Regions from separate parts of the Stenotrophomonas sp. UBA7606 genome, predicted to be linked through region 3. Evidence: predicted binding sites of a transcription regulator. Region 3 holds the regulator's gene; each other region holds the start of a gene.
The links. Region 3 encodes FliA, which starts transcription of late flagellar genes. Its sites were predicted from a motif close to TAAAGTTTNNCNNNCNNNGGCCGATAA; they were not measured.
Positions count from the first base shown of each region.

Region 1: B2527_RS18665 (methyl-accepting chemotaxis protein) is a predicted target of FliA. The motif match lies at 5,043-5,069, and genes of this name have one in related genera.
Region 2: B2527_RS19525 (flagellin) is a predicted target of FliA. The motif match lies at 4,367-4,393, and genes of this name have one in related genera.

Region 1 is NZ_DLJW01000133.1:11,225-17,415, forward strand. Features, by position in the region: gene B2527_RS18645 (bifunctional diguanylate cyclase/phosphodiesterase) at 1-1,933, shown strand, start outside; gene B2527_RS18650 (hypothetical protein) at 2,335-2,604, shown strand; gene B2527_RS18655 (L,D-transpeptidase) at 2,757-3,422, shown strand; gene B2527_RS18660 (hypothetical protein) at 3,552-3,755, opposite strand; gene B2527_RS18665 (methyl-accepting chemotaxis protein) at 3,824-5,014, opposite strand; gene hflD (high frequency lysogenization protein HflD) at 5,148-5,762, opposite strand; gene mnmA (tRNA 2-thiouridine(34) synthase MnmA) at 5,773-6,191, opposite strand, start outside.
Region 2 is NZ_DLJW01000028.1:7,775-13,965, reverse strand. Features, by position in the region: gene B2527_RS04345 (PilZ domain-containing protein) at 1-341, opposite strand, end outside; gene B2527_RS04340 (hypothetical protein) at 338-649, opposite strand; gene fliS (flagellar export chaperone FliS) at 649-1,071, opposite strand; gene fliD (flagellar filament capping protein FliD) at 1,180-2,541, opposite strand; gene B2527_RS19525 (flagellin) at 2,760-4,265, opposite strand; gene B2527_RS19565 (flagellin) at 4,701-6,191, opposite strand, start outside.
Region 3 is NZ_DLJW01000133.1:132,131-138,321, forward strand. Features, by position in the region: gene flhA (flagellar biosynthesis protein FlhA) at 1-1,115, shown strand, start outside; gene flhF (flagellar biosynthesis protein FlhF) at 1,256-2,989, shown strand; gene B2527_RS19140 (MinD/ParA family protein) at 2,976-3,860, shown strand; gene B2527_RS19145 (RNA polymerase sigma factor FliA) at 3,857-4,606, shown strand; gene cheY (chemotaxis response regulator CheY) at 4,619-5,011, shown strand; gene B2527_RS19155 (protein phosphatase CheZ) at 5,011-5,631, shown strand; gene B2527_RS19160 (chemotaxis protein CheA) at 5,635-6,191, shown strand, end outside.

The DNA.
Region 1 (6,191 bases), 120 kb from region 3:
GCGGCGCCAGCTTTTCAGCCAATGGCGACGCCTGCAGGACGAAGGACAGGTGGGCAGCTTTGACCTTGCGTGGGGCCGCGACCCGCTATACCAGCAGCACCTGCGGGTCTGGCTGGAGGCCGAACATGACGGTACAGGCCGGCTGCAGCGGGTGCTGGGGCAGGTGCAGAACATCAGCAACCAGCGCCGTACGGACGCACTGATCCGCTGGCGCACCGAACTGCTGAACCGGGTGTCCGCGCTGGGCCGCATCGGTGGCTGTGAGATCGAGGTTGAAACCCGGCTCATGTTGTGGACCGAGGAGTGCTACCGCATCCACGGCCTGCGCAAGGCACCGGTGACGCTGGACCAGGCGCTTGCCCTCTACACCCAGGATTCCCGCGACAATTTTGAAGCCGCCCTGACCCGCATCGCCGCAGGTGGTCTGCCGGAGCGGCTGGACCTGTGTTTCTACCGCCCGTCCGGGCAGCGGATCTGGGTGCAGGTGCTGGTGGAACTGGACCGGCGCGAGGGGCTGCCAGAGCGCTACGTGGTGCTGTTCCGCGATACCACCCGGGAACGCGAGGCGGACGAACGGCTAGAGCTGCTCGCTCATTACGATCTGCTGACCGGCCTGCCGAACCGCATGCTGCTGCGCGAGCAGGCAGGCGAGGCGATGATCGAGGCGCGTGAGCGTGGTGCCATCCTGGCCATGCTGTTCATCGACCTGGACGGCTTCAAGAGCATCAATGACACCTTTGGCCATGCCACCGGCGACATGCTGCTGAAGGCGGCAGCATCGCGGCTGCACCAGAACCTTCGCAATGCGGACCTGTTTGCCCGTTTCAACGGTGACGAGTTCATCGTGATCCTGCGCAACCTGGCCGAGCCGGACGACGCCGGGCACGTGGCGCGCAAGCTCATCGCCTCCCTGGCCGAGCCGCTCTATCGCGACGATGTCACGCTCAAGGTGGGCGCCAGCGTGGGCATCGCGCTGCAGGACGAAACCCGCAACGACTTCGACAGCCTGCTGCGTGCGGCCGATGCCGCCATGCACGCGGCCAAGGAAGCCGGGCGCAACACCTACCAGTACTACAGCCAGGATGCACTGGCGCGCACCCAGCGTCGCCTGGACATCGAGCATGCCTTGCATGGGGCGGTGGACCGTGACGAGTTCAGCCTGGTCTACCAGCCGCTGGTGGATTCGCGCGAGGGCCAACCGCCGTCGATCGAGGCCTTGCTGCGCTGGAGCAACCCAACGCTGGGTGCCTGCGCGCCGGCCGAATTCATTCCCATTGCCGAAAAGTGCGGTGAAATCGTGCGTATTGGCGATTGGGTGCTGGAAGAGGTCTGCCGCCAGGCACGTGTATGGGAGCAGGCTGGCCTGCAGTTCGAGCGGGTAGCGGTGAATGTGTCGGCCATCCAGCTGCGTGAACGGGGTTTTGGCGAGCGCGTGGTGGCCATCTGCAAGCAGCACGGCTGGCCGGCGCATCGCCTTGAACTGGAACTCACCGAATCGGCGCTGATCCGCGACACCGATACCCTGCGTCAGTGCTTTGACATCTTTGAGCAGTACGGCATACCGCTGGCGGTGGATGACTTCGGTACGGGCTTCTCGAACCTGCATTACCTCAACCGCTTCCCGGTCCAACGGCTGAAGATCGACCGCAGTTTTGTCCAAGGCATGCTGCACGATGCCGGTACCGCCGAAGTCACCCAGGCCATCGTGCACCTGGGGCACGCGCTGGGCATGCGGGTGGTCGCCGAGGGCGTGGAAACCCAAGCCGAAGCCACCATGCTGCAGCGCCAGGGCTGCGACGCATTGCAGGGCTACCTGTTCGCCCGTCCCTTGCGGCCGCGCGACATGGTGCAGTGGCTTAAACATGGTCAGGTACTGTCCGCTGCGACGCACCCTGGCCAACTTGCCAACGAATACCTGCATGCCAGCCTCTAGGCCGCTGCGTCCTGCAGCAGGGGCGGTGCAGGTCAAGGCCCCACGTGTGTTGCCAATTGCCGGCCACACGAGGCGGAGACGCCGCGCTTGCTTGGGCCGGCGAGCGGCCGATGCTCTGCGGTACTTCAGCGCGTCCGCTTGATTGGAAAAGAAGCGTTATTTTCCGCAGTGATGCGGGCGCCGGGTTCACTTCAGGTTTGGTCCGCTGAACAGGGGTGAGCATCCGGCCGCGATGGAAGATGGCGGTTTTCCCGGCTGACTGCGCTGTTTCGGTGCCATTACGTGCGCATTTTCTTTCTTCACGATCTTTCCACGTGTTCCAACGCCGCCTGAAAGCGCTGGGCGGCGCTGTGGAAAAACGCCGCTATATTCCAGACTCCCCAGACGAAGGAGGGAGTGGAATGTTTCTGACCAAACAACAACTGGTAACGGCACGCACGCTTGGTGTGGCAATGGTCGTCAGCATGGGCCTTGCTTCCTGCGCAACCTACAAAGACGAGTTTGCAGGGATCAACTCACGCCTGGATCAACTCGACACCCGCGTGCAGGGTGCGGCGCAGAGCGCGGAATCCGCCAATCAATCCGCGCAGCAGGCAAACCAACGACTTGATCAGATCGAAGGCCGTGTCCAGCAACTGGAGCGTGCACCCCGCCGCACTCCGCGCGGCTGATCGCTGAGCCAGGTTCGTAACCGATCGCTGGAGGACCCGGTGGCCTTCGCGGGCCACTGGTTTCCTTGCCCCAAGAGCAGTGTGTTTCCAAGGAGCATCCCATCCGCACGTATATTTCTCCTGTGATCCATGGCTGCCTTGCGGCGGCGCTGATGTTTGCCTGCACGGAAGCGGTAGCTACCGATCAGCGGCCCGCAGAACCAGCCTCGGCCGACGATGAATTGCCGCCAGGCCAGGAGGTTTCCGACACAGTGATTGAACTTGCCGGCTGGGTTGTCGCCAGCAAGGACAACCAGGGCTATCCGTTCGCGATAATGGACAAGGCGGCCGCACAGGTGCTTGTGTTTGGCGGCGATGGCCGGCTCCGTGGCGCGGCACCGGCGCTGTTTGGCTCGGCCGCGGGTGATCACACCGCTCCCGGCGTCGCCGGCCTTGCATTGCGCGAGATACCCGGCCGGGACCGCACCACGCCGGCAGGCCGTTTTGTAGGCGGCTACGGTCCGTCGATCGACGCCGGCCGCGTGTTATGGGTGGACTATGAGTCTGCGGTCTCCATACATCCCACGGCCACTGGCGTGCCGTCCGAGCGACGTGCCGAGCGCCTTGCATCACCCCAGCCGGATGACAACCGCGTCACCCATGGCTGCATCAATGTCACCCCGGGGTTCTACAAACAGATCATCAGCACCACGTTCGAGCGGGGAGGGGTGTTCTACATCCTGCCCGATACTGCGTCATTGGCGGAAACCTTTCCGGACTTCGCCAAGAGCCGCGAGGCCTCGCAAGGGAAGACCGGCAAGCGCGCCCGCCCGCGCTAGCCGCGGCGTGGGCCGGGTAGTCCGATACCGGATGTTTTGCCGCCGAGCCCGAGCCGCTGGCCAATTCGGATACATCGCCATAGTCCCGAGCGATGCCATCAATGGGGCAAGGCCCGGCTTGCAGCTGCATCAGCCAGCTGCATCACCGCTGTCAGCAACAGCCCCCAGGTCCCAATCAATGCTCGCGACCAGCCAATCACCGGCGCGCGATGCCGCAGGGCGTGCGGCAAGCAACTGCTGCCACTCCAGTTGGGCACTGTGTTCAAGCGACAACAATTGCTGCCAACGCGGCGCTGACTGCCCGGCTGGGGGGGCAGGGGGAGTGCGTGACATGGTTCAAGCCAACGCCAAAGCCCCGGTCAAGGACCGGGGCCTGAGGCTGTAGCGGTTGCAGGCGTGGCTCAGAACAACTCCACCGTGCCTGCACCCATGCTCTGCTGGGTCACCGGCTTGTGCGGCGGGCGCTCCCACTCACTGCGCATGTCACGCAGGCGGCTGCCAGTGCGCTGCAGGGCGGTGACCAGTTCGCCGTCGAATACGCCACCGTTGCGGTGCAGAAGCTCCTGCAGCGCGACCGCTTCGCGGTTGATGGCGGTCAGGCGATCAAGATGGGTATGCACGCCGCCCAAAGCCTGGGTGGCGATGTCTTCGAACTGCAGGGCGCGCACGGCCTCGGCCACGCTGCCGTCGATGGCGCGGCCACATTCGGAGATCTCACGCATGCCGTCGCCCAGCGAGGCGTTGATGGCAGCCACGTTGTCCAGCATCGCAGCCGCTTCCTGGCGCGCTTCGCGCGAACGGTCCATGTCGCGCGAGGCCATGTGCGAGACCGTCTCGCGGACCTTGGCGATGGCATCCTTGGAGCTGTGGGCCAGCTTGCGGATCTGTTCGTTGAAGGTGGTCGAGCGTTCGGACAGGTTGCGTACCTCGTCGGCCACCACTGCGAAACCGCGCCCGGCCTCACCGGCACGGGCAGCTTCGATGGCGGCATTGAGTGCCAGCAGGTTGGTCTGGTCCGCGATCGACTTGACGTCTTCCAGCAACGAGAAGATGCCATCCAGGTGCTGCGCCATCTGGTCGATGTGCTGCACGGTGTTGCTGCTCTGGCCGCTCACCTGCTCCAGCGCTTCCACCAGCTGTTCCATCTGGTGGCTGGCGTGCTGCGCAAAGCGCGCCACGTCCACGCCGCTGCCGCCGTCCTCGCTGGCGCGGTCCACCACACGGGCCAATGCCTGGCTCTGCTGGCGGGATTTGCGGCTCATCGCATCGAAGCTGCTGCCCAGGCCGGCGACGGCCTGGCGGATCAGTTCACGGGCGCGTTCGATCTCGCTGCGCGAGCCATCGATCTCGTTGCTGACGAAGCTGCGCAGCTCATTGAGCAGTTGGTCCTGCTCCTTCAGCACCTTGGCGTGCTCGGGCGAGCGCTGGGCCTGCGCGTGTGCGCTCCAGTAGGCGAACACCAGCCAGCTCAGCACCATGGTGGTCAGCAGTGCCCACACCGCGGCCGCCGGCCAGGACAGCGCGAAGGCCAGGGGAAGCAGCAGGGTCAAGGCAAGCGGGGCAGCCAGGCGGATTGCAATACGTGAATACATGGACGTTCTCGGGAGAGTCACGAATGCAGTATCGGCCGCAGTGGGTGGCTCTTTAGTCCCCGAGGACACATGCCCTGGATTTTGCCGGTAATGCCCGCGATCACCGGCACGCGGGCATGCCAGCGCCTGGCGCTCAGCGCAGACGGCGGTTGATCGCCTCGACCATGGCCTTGCGCGAGAACAGGAAGTCCCAGTAGCTGCCCCCCAGCTGCCGCCACAACACCGCCGAACGCACGGCCGCCAGCAGCAGGGCGCGGATCTCGGCAACCACCATGGCCTGGCCCAGGTAATGCGGATTGCCCTGCACCATGATGCGCGGTTTCAGCTGGCTGATGGTATCGGCGTACAGCGCGCCCATGGCGCTGAGGATGTCCGGATGGTTGCTCTCACCCAGCTCCTGTACGCGGTCGTTGGCGCGACGGATGCCGGTATAGACCTTGTTGACCGTGGCGTCCTCGCGCACGAAGCGGCGCTCCAGCTGCATCACCGACAGCGCCAGGCGCGGCAGCAACTCATCCTTGCCCTGGTTGCTGAAGTAGTCGCGCAGCAGGCGCAGGCCGGGCTCTAGGGCTGTGACACTGCCATAGACCGCCGCCGGGGACGGGGCGTCGATGCGCATCACGCTGTCCATCGCGGTGCGCACCACCGCTGCCTCGGAGTGGCCGGTTTCGGCGATGCGGCGCACCTGCTGCAGGGCTTGGGCAATGCCGGCCAGGGCCAGGACGCGGTCGTCGAAGGAAAAACTCATTGCTTACCTCTCAAGGAGAAACGGGTGCACCAAGGCGGCGTTCCAGGGGGGCATCGGTGGCGGTGATGACGGCGCCGCCCAGGCACTCCATGCCGTCATACAGCACCAGGGATTGTCCGGGGGTCACGGCACGCTGCGGGCGGGCGAAATGCACGTCCAGAGTGCCATCGTCGCGCACCTGCACCGTGCAGGGCTCGTCCGGCTGGCGGTAGCGGGTCTGTGCCGTGCATTCAAAACGGGCGGCAGGCGGCGCGCCGGCGATCCAGTGCATGGGCTCGCTGCGCAACCAGCTCGATTGCAGCCAGGGGCTGTCGTGGCCCTGGTCGACATACAGAATGTTGCGGGCCACGTCCTTGCCGACCACGAACCAGGGGGCGGCAGGGCGGCCACGGACACCGCCGATGTTCAGGCCTTCGCGCTGGCCCAATG
Region 2 (6,191 bases), on a different contig from region 3:
CTGGCGTTGGCAAGGTGCAGGCGAAGGCCATGACGGGACCAGCGCAGCGGCGTGGCGGGCAGCTGTGGCGCGGACTGCTGCAGCAGGCGGCCAAGCAGCACCAGGGTCAGGTCCAGGCGCGCTTCGAGCCGCTGCAGTTGCAGGCTGGCATCGCTGCGCTCATCAGCGTCGTCGTTGCCGCGCGCATCCTCCACCAGGGCCACACTGCGCAGCAGCATTTCGGAACTGCCCGGGCGCTGTACCGTGGCATCGACCTGGAACTGGGCCGGCAGCAGCAGGGAGCAGCTCAGGGCGTCGTCGAACAGCGCGGCCTCGGCTGGATGGACGACGGCGTCATTCATGCCAGCGTCCCGGCCTGTACGTAGGCGCTGGCAGCGCGGTTGGATTGGCGTTCGCTGCGCAGCTGCGCGGCGGCCTGGTCGCGCAGTTCGCGCATGCGCACGGTCACGGACTGTTGCTGTGCCAGCAGCGCCTGCAGCGCATCGGCGGTAGCGCCAACACCATGCGTGTGGATGTAATGGCGCAGGCGCTGGTCGTGGCTGGCCACGATCTGCTCGGCAGTGTCGTGGTCTTCGGTTTCGATGGCGTTCTTCAGCAGGTCCAGATCGTCGTGCAGGGCCTGGAGCTGGAGGGTGGGATCCTGCTGCATCAGCGCGCTCCCGCAGCGCCCGGGAAGGCGCGTTGACCGGCCGGGATCGCGTTCCAGGCCGACTCGATCTCGGCCACCAGCGCCAGCGACTCCTGCAGGGCCTCGGCGTCATTGTTGAGGTTTGCTTCGGTCAGGCGCTGCACGATGTACTCGTAAAGTGCGGCCAGGTTGTCGGCGATATCGCCACCTGCAACATGGTCCAGCGATCCATTGAGATGGCCGATGATGGCACAGGCTTCGCCGATGGCCTTGCCCTTGGTGGCCTGGTCGCCACGGGCCATGAAGGCCTCGGCGCGGCGGATGCGCTCGCTCGCGCCTTCCAGCAGCAAGGCCACCAGCTTGTGCGGGTCGGCGTCCACCACGCGGGTGGACACACCTACCTGGCGATACTGCTCGGCGTAGTGGCGGCTGGAACCATACATTGGGGTGGATCTCCTGATGATCGCGGCGCCGTGGGCGCCAGACGATGGAACTGCAATGGCCTGATTAGGCTATCGGCTCGAGGGGGCGGCAACTTGAGGTCGGGCAGATCAGCTGCTGGACGCGGTTAGCTGCTGGGCGAGGTAGTTGCTGGTGCTCTGCATCTGCGACACCAGCGTGTCCATCGCGGTGAACTGCGCGGTATAGCGCGCCGAGACCTTTTCCATGCGCGCGTCCAGGTCATCCAGTTGCTTTTCCAGCTTCTTGATTTCCTTGTTCAGCGCATCGGTGCGCTGCACCAGGGTACCGGTGCCGCTGTCCAGGTTGCTCTTGAGGATGCCGTTCATGCCCTCGTAGAGCTTGCCGCTCTTGCCCACCAGCTTCTCGGCCGCTGCCGGATTCTTGGCCATGGCCTTGTCGAAGGTGCTGGCATCCAGCGCCAGGGTGCCATCCTTGCTGACGGTCAGGCCCAGTTCCTTGAGGTCGATGATGTTGGCGCTGAGCTGGCCGCGCAGCTGTTGCTGCAAGCCGCGAACCATCGAGTCGCCGGTCAGCACCGAGGCGGTATCGGTATCGGCGTTGTAGGCGCTGGACGTCTTGAGCAGGCTCACCGAGGCGTTGTACGCGGTGACAAAGGCCTGCACGGTGGTCTTCAGCGGCGCGTTGTCCTGGGTGATGGTCAAGGTCTTGGTGGTACCTGCCTCTGCCTTGGTCAGATCCAGGGTCACGCCGGCAATGATGTCGCTTACCGAGTTGCTGGACGATTCGCGATCAAAGCCGTCAACCTTGACGTGTGCGTTGGTGGCCGCAGCGATCTCGCTCATGCCGCCACTGCTGCCGTCCCAGGTCAACGCCGCCAACCCACCATCGCCGCCGGTCGTGCTGACCTTCAAAGCACCTTCGGTGCCGGAATTGACGGCATTCAATACCAAGTGCTGGCCATCGTTGGCGGTGATCACCGTGGCATTGACGCCTTTGCCGCCGGCGGCGCTGTTGATGGCCGCGGCGATGCTGGCCAGGTTGCTGGCCGAGGCGATATCTACGTCGATGGATTCCTCGCCCCAGGCAATGCTCAGCTTGCCGCTGCCGACCGTGGCGTCCGCATCGAAGGCGGCCGAGCTCAGCTTCTGCGGCTGCGCCAGGCTGATCACCTCGATGTTGTAGGTACCTGCCGCAGCCAGGGTCTTGCCGGTGGACGGATCGGTGACGATGGAGGCGCTGAAACCACTGTTTTCCGGCACGGAGGTCTTGTAGGCGCGTACATCCGCTGCCTTGCCCATGGCCTCCATTGCGCTCTGCAGGCTGCTGAGCGAGCTTTTGATGCTGCCCAGCGCCGACAGTTTGGCGGTGGCGGTGGTCCCCTGGTTGTTGATGCGGTTTGCTGCCGGTGCGCGTTCAGCGGCAACCAGCTGCGACACGATGGTGGGGATGTCCAGGCCGGAGCCGACGGCGGACAGGGAAGACGTGGCCATGTGGATTCCTCTTGCGGCAAAGGGGCAGCCTTGCTGGCTCCCCGGATATCGGCACCCGGCGCTCAAGCTTTAGCCGGGTATCCCTGATCCATAGGCAAGCGCCGTGCCAGTGGGCAGGCGAGGGCGTGCGAACGTCAGAAACAGACAGGCCCTGCCACAAGGGCAGGGCCTGGCAAGCCCGGTGCGGACACCGGGTGATGCGGTCAGCGGTTACTGGATCAGCGCAGCAGACTCAGCACGTTCTGGCTGGTCTGGTTGGCCTGGGCCAGCATGGCGGTACCGGCCTGCTGCAGGATCTGCGTGCGGGTCAGTTCGGCCGTTTCCTTGGCGTAGTCGGTGTCGCTGATGCGGCTGCGGGCAGCGGACATGTTTTCCGACGAAGTGTTCAGGTTGGCCACCACCGAGGTGAAACGGTTCTGCACGGCGCCCAGGTCGGCGCGGGCCGAGTTGATGGTGCTCAGGGCAGCGTCCATGGCGTTCAGTGCGTTGTCGGCACCAGCGGTGGTGGAGATGTCCAGGTCGGAGAAGCCGGTGGCTGCGACACCGCCAGCCCAAGCGCTGCCGCCGCTGCCATCCACCGTCTTGCCGGTGGTCAGGCCGGTCTGCTTCAGCACATCAGCGGCGGTTCCGGCGATTTCGAAGTCACCCAGGGATGACGACAGTGCCAGTTGGCCATTCTTGTCGAGCGAGGCGCTGACGCCCGTGTTGTAGCTCTGGTTGTTGATCGCCTTGACCAGGTCGCTTGCGCGCTGCGCAGCGCTGCCAGCTGCGCCGAAGCTGATGGTGACGTCGCCCTTCTCACCCTTCAGAATGAAGCTGCCGGCGTCGAAGGAGACGGTTTCACCGGCAACAGAGGTGCTGGTGAACTGGCCGCCTGCAGCCTTCACGGACAGGCTCTTGGAGCCGTCAGCGCTGTTGTCCAGTGCAATCTTGCCAGCGGTGGCCGTAGCTTCCGAACCACCGGTCGCGGCGTTGATGGCGGCGGCAACCTTGGTGGCAACAGCCTGCTGGGTGGTGGCGTTGTCGGTGGCGAAAGCGGTCGCGGTGATGTTCACCTTGGCGCCGTTGATTTCGATGTCAAAGGCGGCCACGCCATTGGTGGCGTCGACGGCCAGGCTGGTCAGATCGATCTCACCAGTACCGCCAGCGGTGACGGTGCCCGTCGGTGCCGCAGCAGATGCCGCGGCGGCAGTATCCACCTTGTTCCAGTTGCCCAGGTCCTTGATGTTGGCATTGGCGATCTGGGCGATGTCGATGGTCTGGCCCTGGTCGGCGCCGATCTGGAAGGACTGTGCCTGGAAGCTGCCGTCCAGCAGCTTGGTGCCGTTGAAGTTGGTCTGCTCGGCAACGCGCTGGATTTCGGCCTTCAGCAGCTGCACTTCGGCGTTCAGCGCTTCACGGTCGGAATCGGAGTTGGTGGCGTTGCGGGACTGCACGGCCAGTTCGCGGATGCGCTGCAGGTTGTTGCCGATCTCGGTCAGCGCGCCTTCGGCGGTCTGCGCCATCGAAATGCCGTCGTTGGCATTGCGGGCAGCCTGGTCCATGCCGCGGATCTGGGTGCTGAAGCGCTCGGAGATCGCCAGGCCGGCGGCGTCGTCCTTGGCGCTGTTGATGCGCAGGCCCGAAGACAGGCGCTGGATCGAGGTGGCCAGGCTGGAGCCGCTGGTGTTCAGATTGCGCTGAGCATTGAGCGACATGATGTTGGTGTTGATGACTTGTGCCATGATTCGGGCTTCCTGTTTGGCGTTTGGTCCGGCACATCACCTGGCCGGTACTGGGTGCAGTGGGGCGGGGTGTAGGAGCCGTAGCACCGCTGCTGATACCAATAACGGCAGGTCCGCGGACAGCTTTAGGGCTGCCGTAAGTGCAAGCCGGCCAGAAGCAGGAATGCAGAACGCACAAGCCCCGGTCTCCCGGGGCTTGTGCGTCTGTAGTGCCGAGCCATGCTCGGCAAAGGGTACGGCGGTGGAGCCTGCGTCGGGCAGGTTTCGGCAGTGCCGGAATAGGCAGATAGTGCTGTGCAAGCTGCGAAACCCTGCGGCATATCAGGCCGTGAAACGGGCCTGATATGCCGGTAAAGCCGCTGCCGAGCATGGCTCGGCACTACCTGGGTAGCTTGGAGGCTTGAGCGGCGCGAACCCGCTCAAGCCTCGCCGCTGTTACTTCAACAGGCTCAGCACGTTCTGCGGCACCTGGTTGGCCTGCGCCAGCATGGCCGTGCCTGCCTGCTGCAGGATCTGCGTGCGGGTCAGCTCGGCGGTTTCCTTGGCGTAGTCGGCATCGCGGATACGGCTGCGTGCGGCCGACAGGTTTTCCGAAGAGGTGTTCAGGTTGGCGATGGTGGAGGTGAAGCGGTTCTGGATCGCACCCAGGTCGGCGCGTGCCGAGTTGATGGCCTGCAGCGCGGCGTCCATCGCATTGAGTGCGTTGTCGGCGCCTTCGGAGGTGGTGATGTCCAGATCCTCGAAGCCGGTTTCCGGCGAACCGGTGACCCACGCGGTACCCACCGTGGTTGCCGGTGCCGGGGTGTCGCCAATCGCACCGGTCGCACCGGCGGCCAGGCCGGTGGCTGCCAGCAGGTCGGCGTTGGCGTTCGCACCCGTACCGGTGGCGGACACAGCGATGTTGCCGGTAGCCGAGGACAGCACCAGCTTGCCGTCTTCCAGCGACGCGGTGACGCCGGTGTTGTAGCTCTGGTTGTTGATGGCCTTGACCAGGTCACTGGCACGTTGTGCGCTGCCACCGGCAGCCGGGTAGTTGATGACGGCCTCGCCCTGGGTGCCGGTGATCTTGAAGCTGCCGGCGCCGAAGTCGGCGGCGACGAAGCCGGTGGCACTGGCCACGGCCACGGCCCCACCGATCACCGATGCGCCCGGGCCACCAATGGTGACGGCTGCACCGTTGTTGGTGATGACACCACTGGTTGCATCCACCTGGATACCGGTGGCGCCACCGATGGAGGGGTCGCTGTTGATCGCGGTAGCGATGTTTGCCAGCAGCTTGTCCTGCGCATCAGCTGCGGTGGTGCCGTTGGTCACACCCGCCACCGATACGGTCTTGCCGTTGACGCTGAGGTTGAAGCTGTCATAGGTGAAAGGCGCGGCCGACCCGGTAGGGGTTGCGAACGATGCCTTGCTGATCGTACCTGCCGCGGTGTTGGGCGTACCTGCATCCGCGCCACCGGTAGCAGCAACAGACGGCAGCGAAGCAGCGGTGTTCACTCGGTTCCAGTTGCCCAGTTCCTGGATGTTGGCATTGGCGATCTGCGCGATGTTGATCACCTGGCCCTGGTCTGCGCCCACCTGGAAGGCCTGGTTCTGGAAGCTGCCATCCAGCAGCGCGGTGCCGTTGAAGTTGGTCTGCTCGGCAACGCGTTGGATCTCGGCCTTCAACAGCTGCACTTCAGCGTCCAGCGCGGCGCGGTCGGAGTCGGAATTGGTGGCGTTGCGCGACTGCACGGCCAGCTCGCGGATGCGCTGCAGGTTGTTGCTGATCTCACCCAGCGCGCCTTCGGCGGTCTGCGCCAGCGAGATGCCGTCGTTGGCATTGCGCGCGGCCTGGTCCATGCCGCGGATCTGGGTGGTGAAACGCTCGGAAATCGCCAGGCCAGCAGCATCATCCTTGGCGCTGTTGATACGCAGGCCGGAGGA
Region 3 (6,191 bases):
CCGAATCCGCCAGCAAGGCGGCGGCAGCCAGCACTGCCGCGGAGGGTACCCTCAATGCACTGGGCCAGCCGCAACCGGCGCCGACCGCCGAACTGAGCTGGGACGAACTGCGCCCGGTGGATCCGTTGGGGCTGGAGGTCGGTTACCGGCTCATCCCGCTGGTCGACAAGGCCCAGGGCGGCGAGTTGATGGCACGCATCAAGGGGGTACGGCGCAAGCTCACCCAGGACCTGGGCTTCCTGATCCCGCCGGTGCACATCCGCGACAACCTGGAACTGCAGGCCAGCAGCTACCGTCTGCTGGTGCACGGGGTACCGGTAGCCACCGCCGACATCCATCCCGACCGCGAACTGGCGCTGGACCCGGGCAGCGCCATGGGCAAGCTGGACGGCATTGCCGGCAAGGATCCGGCATTCGGCCTGGATGCCACCTGGATCCAACCCCATCAGCGCGCCCAGGCCGAATCGCTGGGCTATACGGTGGTTGATCCGGCCACCGTCATTGCCACCCACCTGTCGCACCTGATCCGCGAGCACGCGCCGGAGTTGCTGGGCCACGAAGAAGTGCAGCAGTTGCTGGCCACCCTCGCCAAGACTGCGCCCAAGCTGGCAGAGGATCTCTCGCCCAAGGCCTTGCCGCTGTCCACCGTGGCGCGCGTGCTGCAGAACCTGCTGGTGGAGCGCATCCCGGTACGCCAGCTGCGCAAGATCGCCGAGGCGCTGGTGGAAACCGCACCGGTCACCCAGGACCCGACGGCGCTTACCGCCGCCGTGCGCAATGCGCTGGGCCGCTTCATCGTGCAGGAGATCGCCGGGATGTCGCCGGAGCTGCCGGTATTCACGCTCAACCCGCAATTGGAACGGGTTTTGCAGGAGTCCACGCAAGGCAATGGTGCCGCACTGGAACCCGGTCTCGCCGAACGCCTCCACCAGAGTCTTGCCGACTGCGTCGGCAAGCAGGAGGCCCGCAACGAGCCCGCGGTCGTGCTGGTACCGGCGCCGGTCCGCGCCGCGCTGGCGCGCCTGGTCCGACATAGCGTGCCGTCGCTGTCGGTCCTGGCCTACAGCGAGGTGCCGGAGGACAAGCGCCTGAAGCTGGTCGGCACGATCAGCTGAGGCGCGGCCCACCGGCAACGCGACAGAAAACAGACACCTGACCCGATCCCGCAACAACCGCGCACGAAGGAGCCCGCCACGCCATGTTCCACATCGCCAACGCCACGCCTTCGCCGCAGCCCCACTCCCGGTACCAGAACATGAAGATCAAACGTTTCGTCGCCGCCGACATGCGCACCGCCATGAACCTGGTCCGCAAGGAACATGGGCCTGACGCCGTGATCCTGTCCAACCGCCGGATCGAGGAAGGCGTCGAGATCGTGGCGGCCGCGTACTACGACGAAACCGCAGTGCAGCAGGCGCTGGAAGCCACCCGCCCGGCACCGCCGGCACCGGCCAAGCCGCGCAGCGCCGCCGAAGCCATCATGGCGGCGGTAACCCGTCGTAAGGCGCCGGCGCAGGAACCGGTCGTGGCCACCGCGTCGGCCGTGGCCGCGCTGGCGCGCTCCGCGGTGGGGGCCACTGGCCGCTCCATCGACAACAGCATCGAGCTGGCCCCGGGCAGCCGCTTTGCAGCGTTGCTCAAGGTACCTGCCGCCGAACCCAGCGCCACCGCAGCGCGGCAGGTGTTCGCCACCTTGCCGGCCAGCGCCGACGAGCCGCCGGTGGTACCTGCCTTCCGTCCCGTCGGCAGCGCTGTCAAATCCCCAGCACTGGTGGAGGACAGCGTCAGCTTCTCGGCCCACGCGGCGGCGGCCACGGTCCATGCGGAACGTCCGCAGGGCCGGGCCCAGTTCCAGATCGACCCGCCGCTGCCGGTACAGGCACAGGCACCACAATTCACCGCGCCCGTAGCTGCATCGGCCGCGATGGAACCGGTTGTGGCTGCTGCAGTTGCCGCCGCCGTGCCGCCGCTGGTTGCTGTCAGCGCGCCCGCTGCCCCGCTTGCCATCGCACCGGCCCCTGTCGCTGCCCCTGCCCTTGCCTCCGTTCCCGCCCCGGTAGCGGTTGCCGCCGCGCCGCGCGACGACGAACAGCTGCTGCAGCTGCGCCAGGAAGTAGCCGGCATGCGCCATCTGATCGAGCGCGAGATGAATCGCTTCACCGACGAACGCCTGCGCGGCAGTGCGGTGCGCGCCAATGCACTGGACCTGATGGACGAGTATGGCTTCGACGCCGGGCTGGCCCGCGACGTCGCCATCCAGATCCCGGCCGATACCGATCCCACCCGTGCCCGCGGCCTGATGCTGGGGCTGATCTCCAGGAAGCTGCCGATCGCCCCCAGCGATCCGATCGAAACCGGCGGTGTCATTGCCCTGGTCGGCCCCACCGGCGCCGGCAAGACCACCACCATCGCCAAGCTGGCCTCGCGCTTTGCCGAAGCCCACGCCGCACGTGACGTCGCCCTTGTCACCACCGACACCCAGCGCATCGGCGCCCGCGAACAGTTGTATGGCTTTGGGCGCCAGCTCGGCATCGCCGTGCACGAGGCCAACAGCGGCACCGATCTCAACCAGCTGCTGCACAAGCTGGCCGACTACAAGCTGGTGCTTATCGACACCGCCGGCCTGGGCCAGCGCGACCGTGCCCTCACCGCCCAGCTGCAGTGGCTGCGTGCCGCCGGCCAGATCCGCACCCTGCTGGTGCTGCCGGCCAACACCAGCTTCCAGGACATGGATGAAGTGGTGCGCCGCTTCAGCGCCGCCAACCCGCAAGGGGTAGTGCTGACCAAGCTGGACGAGACCGGCCGCTTCGGGTCGGCCCTGTCGGTGGCCGTGGACCACCGCCTGCCGATCACCTGGGTGACCGACGGCCAGGACGTGCCGGAAGACCTGTACCGGGCCTCGGCCGCAAATCTTGTACTTCGCCTTGAAGATTTGCGCCGCGCGGCCGATATGCCCTGCAACCCGGAGTTGAACAATGCAGTCGCGTGAGTACGCCAAGCTGACCAATACCTTCCCGTTGTCGGCCACCCGCCGCGAGCCAGCCGGCCCGGTGCGCACCATCGCGGTGACCGGCGGCAAGGGCGGTGTGGGCAAAACGAACGTCTCGGCCAACCTGGCCGTGGCGCTTGCCGGCATGGGCAAACGCACCCTGCTGCTGGACGCCGACCTGGGCCTGGCCAACATCGACGTGGTGCTCGGCCTGCAGCCCAAGCACACCCTGGCCGACCTGGTCGCCGGGCGCGCCAGCCTGGAAGACGTCATCATCGAAGGCCCCAACGGCGTGCTGGTGGTACCGGCGGCTTCCGGTCGCCGCCACATGGCCGAGCTGCAGCCGGCCGAGCACGTGGGCCTGGTCAACGTGTTCTCCGAGCTGGAGCGCGACCTCGATGTGATGATCATCGACACTGCCGCCGGCATCAACGACAGCGTGTTGACCTTCTGCCAGGCCGCGCAGGACACCGTGGTGGTGGTCTGCGACGAGCCCGCCTCCATCACCGACGCCTACGCGCTGATCAAGGTGCTCTCGCGCGAGCGCGGTGTGGACCGCGTGCAGGTGGTGGCCAACATGGCCCGCGACCCCAACGAAGGCCGCGCCCTGTACGAAAAGCTGGTGCGTGTCTGCGAGAAGTTCCTCATCGATGTCTCGCTGAACTACCTGGGCTGCGTGCCGCAGGACGACTGGCTGCGCCTGTCGGTGCAGCGCCAGCAGCCGGTGGTGAAGCTGTACCCGTCCGCGCCGGCGGCGCTGGCCATCCAGGAGATCGCACGCCGCACCTCCCGTTGGCAGGCACCGACCGCACCGCGCGGTGGCGTCGAGTTCTTCCTGGAACGCATCCTCCAGCAGAAGGTGAGCGCATGAACAACGCCGCAGCCCAGTACCGTGAGGTCCAGCGCAACGCGGCCAATGACTGCATTGCCCGCCACGCCGACCTGGTACGCCGCATCGCTCATCACCTGGCTGCCCGCCTGCCCGCCAGTGTCGAGGTCGACGACCTGATCCAGGCCGGCATGATGGGTCTGATCGAAGCCTCGCGCAGCTACGACGCCGAGCAGGGCGCCTCGTTCGAGACCTATGCGTCCATCCGCATCCGTGGCTCGATGATCGACGAAATCCGCCGTGGCGACTGGGTGCCGCGTTCGGTGCACCGTCGTGCCCGCGATGCCGCCGCCACCATCCGCCGCCTGGAGCAGGCTTCCGGCCGTGCTGCCAGCGCCACCGAAGTGGCGCAGGCCATGGACATGCCGCTGCCCGAATACATGCGTCTGGTCGAAGACGCATCGCGTGGCCAGGTGCTGAGCCTGGAGTCGCGCATCGAGGATCAGGGCGAGCTGGATACCCCTACCACCGGCGGCCCCACCCCGCAGCAGATGCTTGAACGCAGCCAGTTCGGCGCCGAGTTGGGCAAGGCCATCGGCCTGCTGCCCGAGCGCGAGCAGCTGGTGCTGTCGCTGTACTACGAGCAGGAACTGAACCTGAAAGAGATCGGCGCGGTGCTCGGTGTGAGCGAGTCGCGGGTTTGCCAGATCCACGGCCAGGCGATGCTGCGCCTGCGTGGGCGGCTGAAGATTTTCGAGTCGGCCGACGCCGGGCTCGAGGAACACTAAGAGGAATATCTTTTGAACAAGAACATGCGCATCCTGATCGTCGACGATTTCTCGACCATGCGCCGCATCGTCAAGAACCTGCTCGGCGACCTGGGCTTCACCAACACCGCCGAAGCCGAGGACGGGCATGCCGCGCTGGCCCTGCTGCAGAGCCAGCCGTTCGATTTCGTGGTCACCGACTGGAACATGCCGGTCATGACCGGCATCGAGCTGCTCAAGGCCGTGCGTGCCGACCCCAAGCTCAAGACCCTGCCGGTGCTGATGGTCACCGCCGAAGCCAAGCGCGAGCAGATCATCGAGGCCGCCCAGGCCGGCGTCAACGGCTACATCATCAAGCCGTTCACCGCGCAGACCCTGGAAGAAAAGCTGGGCAAGATCTTCGAACGCCTGGCAGCGAGCGCCTGATGGACGATCTGGCGCAATCGCTGAGCGACAAATCGGCCCTGGTGCAACGCCTGCAGGATGCGCTTGCCGCGCTGGAAAGCGGTGACGAAGCGGCGTGGCGCCAGGAAATCGACGCGCTCGCAGCGCTGCGTACCCAGCCGATGATGGCCGGGCTGGGCCGCCTGGCCCGCGAGCTGGGCCAGGCCCTGGGCGAGCTGCCCAGCGTGCCCAGCGAAGCCGGCGAGTTGGACGACGCCTGCGCGCGCCTGGACCACGTGGTGGAGATGACCGAACAGGCCACCCATCGCACCCTGGACCTGGCCGAAGAGTGCCGTGCGCTGACCGAGCGCCTGCGTGCCGACGGGCTCAATGCCGACCAGGGCGAGATCCTGGACCGCATCCGCCACAACCTCACCGAGGTGGCCCTTACCCAGAGCTACCAGGACCTGACCGGGCAGATCATCCGTCGCGTTGTCGGCATCGTCCGGCGCGTCCACGAAGGCTTTGGCGCACTCGGCCTACCACCGCCGGAAGACCCGGCCCGCAACAACGGGCTGGCCGGTCCCGCGGTGGACGGCCTGGACCGCCACGCCGTGTCCCAGCATGACGCCGACGACCTGCTGTCGGACCTGGGGCTGTAAGCCATGAGCACGTTCGCCGACGACATCGCCGCCGATTTCATCCTCGAAGCGCAGGAGATCCTCGATCGACTCGGCGAGCAGCTGGTGACGCTGGAGCAGGCACCGGAAGATGCCGACCAGCTCAATGCCGTGTTCCGCGGCTTTCACACGCTCAAGGGCGGTGCCGGTTTTTTGTCGATCACGCCGATGGTCGAGCTGTGCCATGCCGCCGAGGAAGCCTTGGGCATGGCCCGCTCTGGCAAGGGCCAGCTGCTGGCACACCATTTCGACGCCGCCCAGCAATCACTGGATTGGCTGCAGGCCATGCTCGACGCGGTGTCCTCCGGCACCGAGCCCGGGCATGCGCCGGCCGCATTGATCGCCCAGTTCGACATGGGCAGCGCGCCTTCACCGGCACCGGTCAAAGCCGCAGCAGCGCCTGCCGGCAGTGATCTGATCAGCGAGGATGAATTCGAAGCCCTTCTCGATCAGTTGCACGGCACGGCCGCGCCAAGCGCTGTCGCCACAACCGCCGCCGATGACCTGATCAGCGAGGACGAGTTCGAAGCCTTGCTGGACAA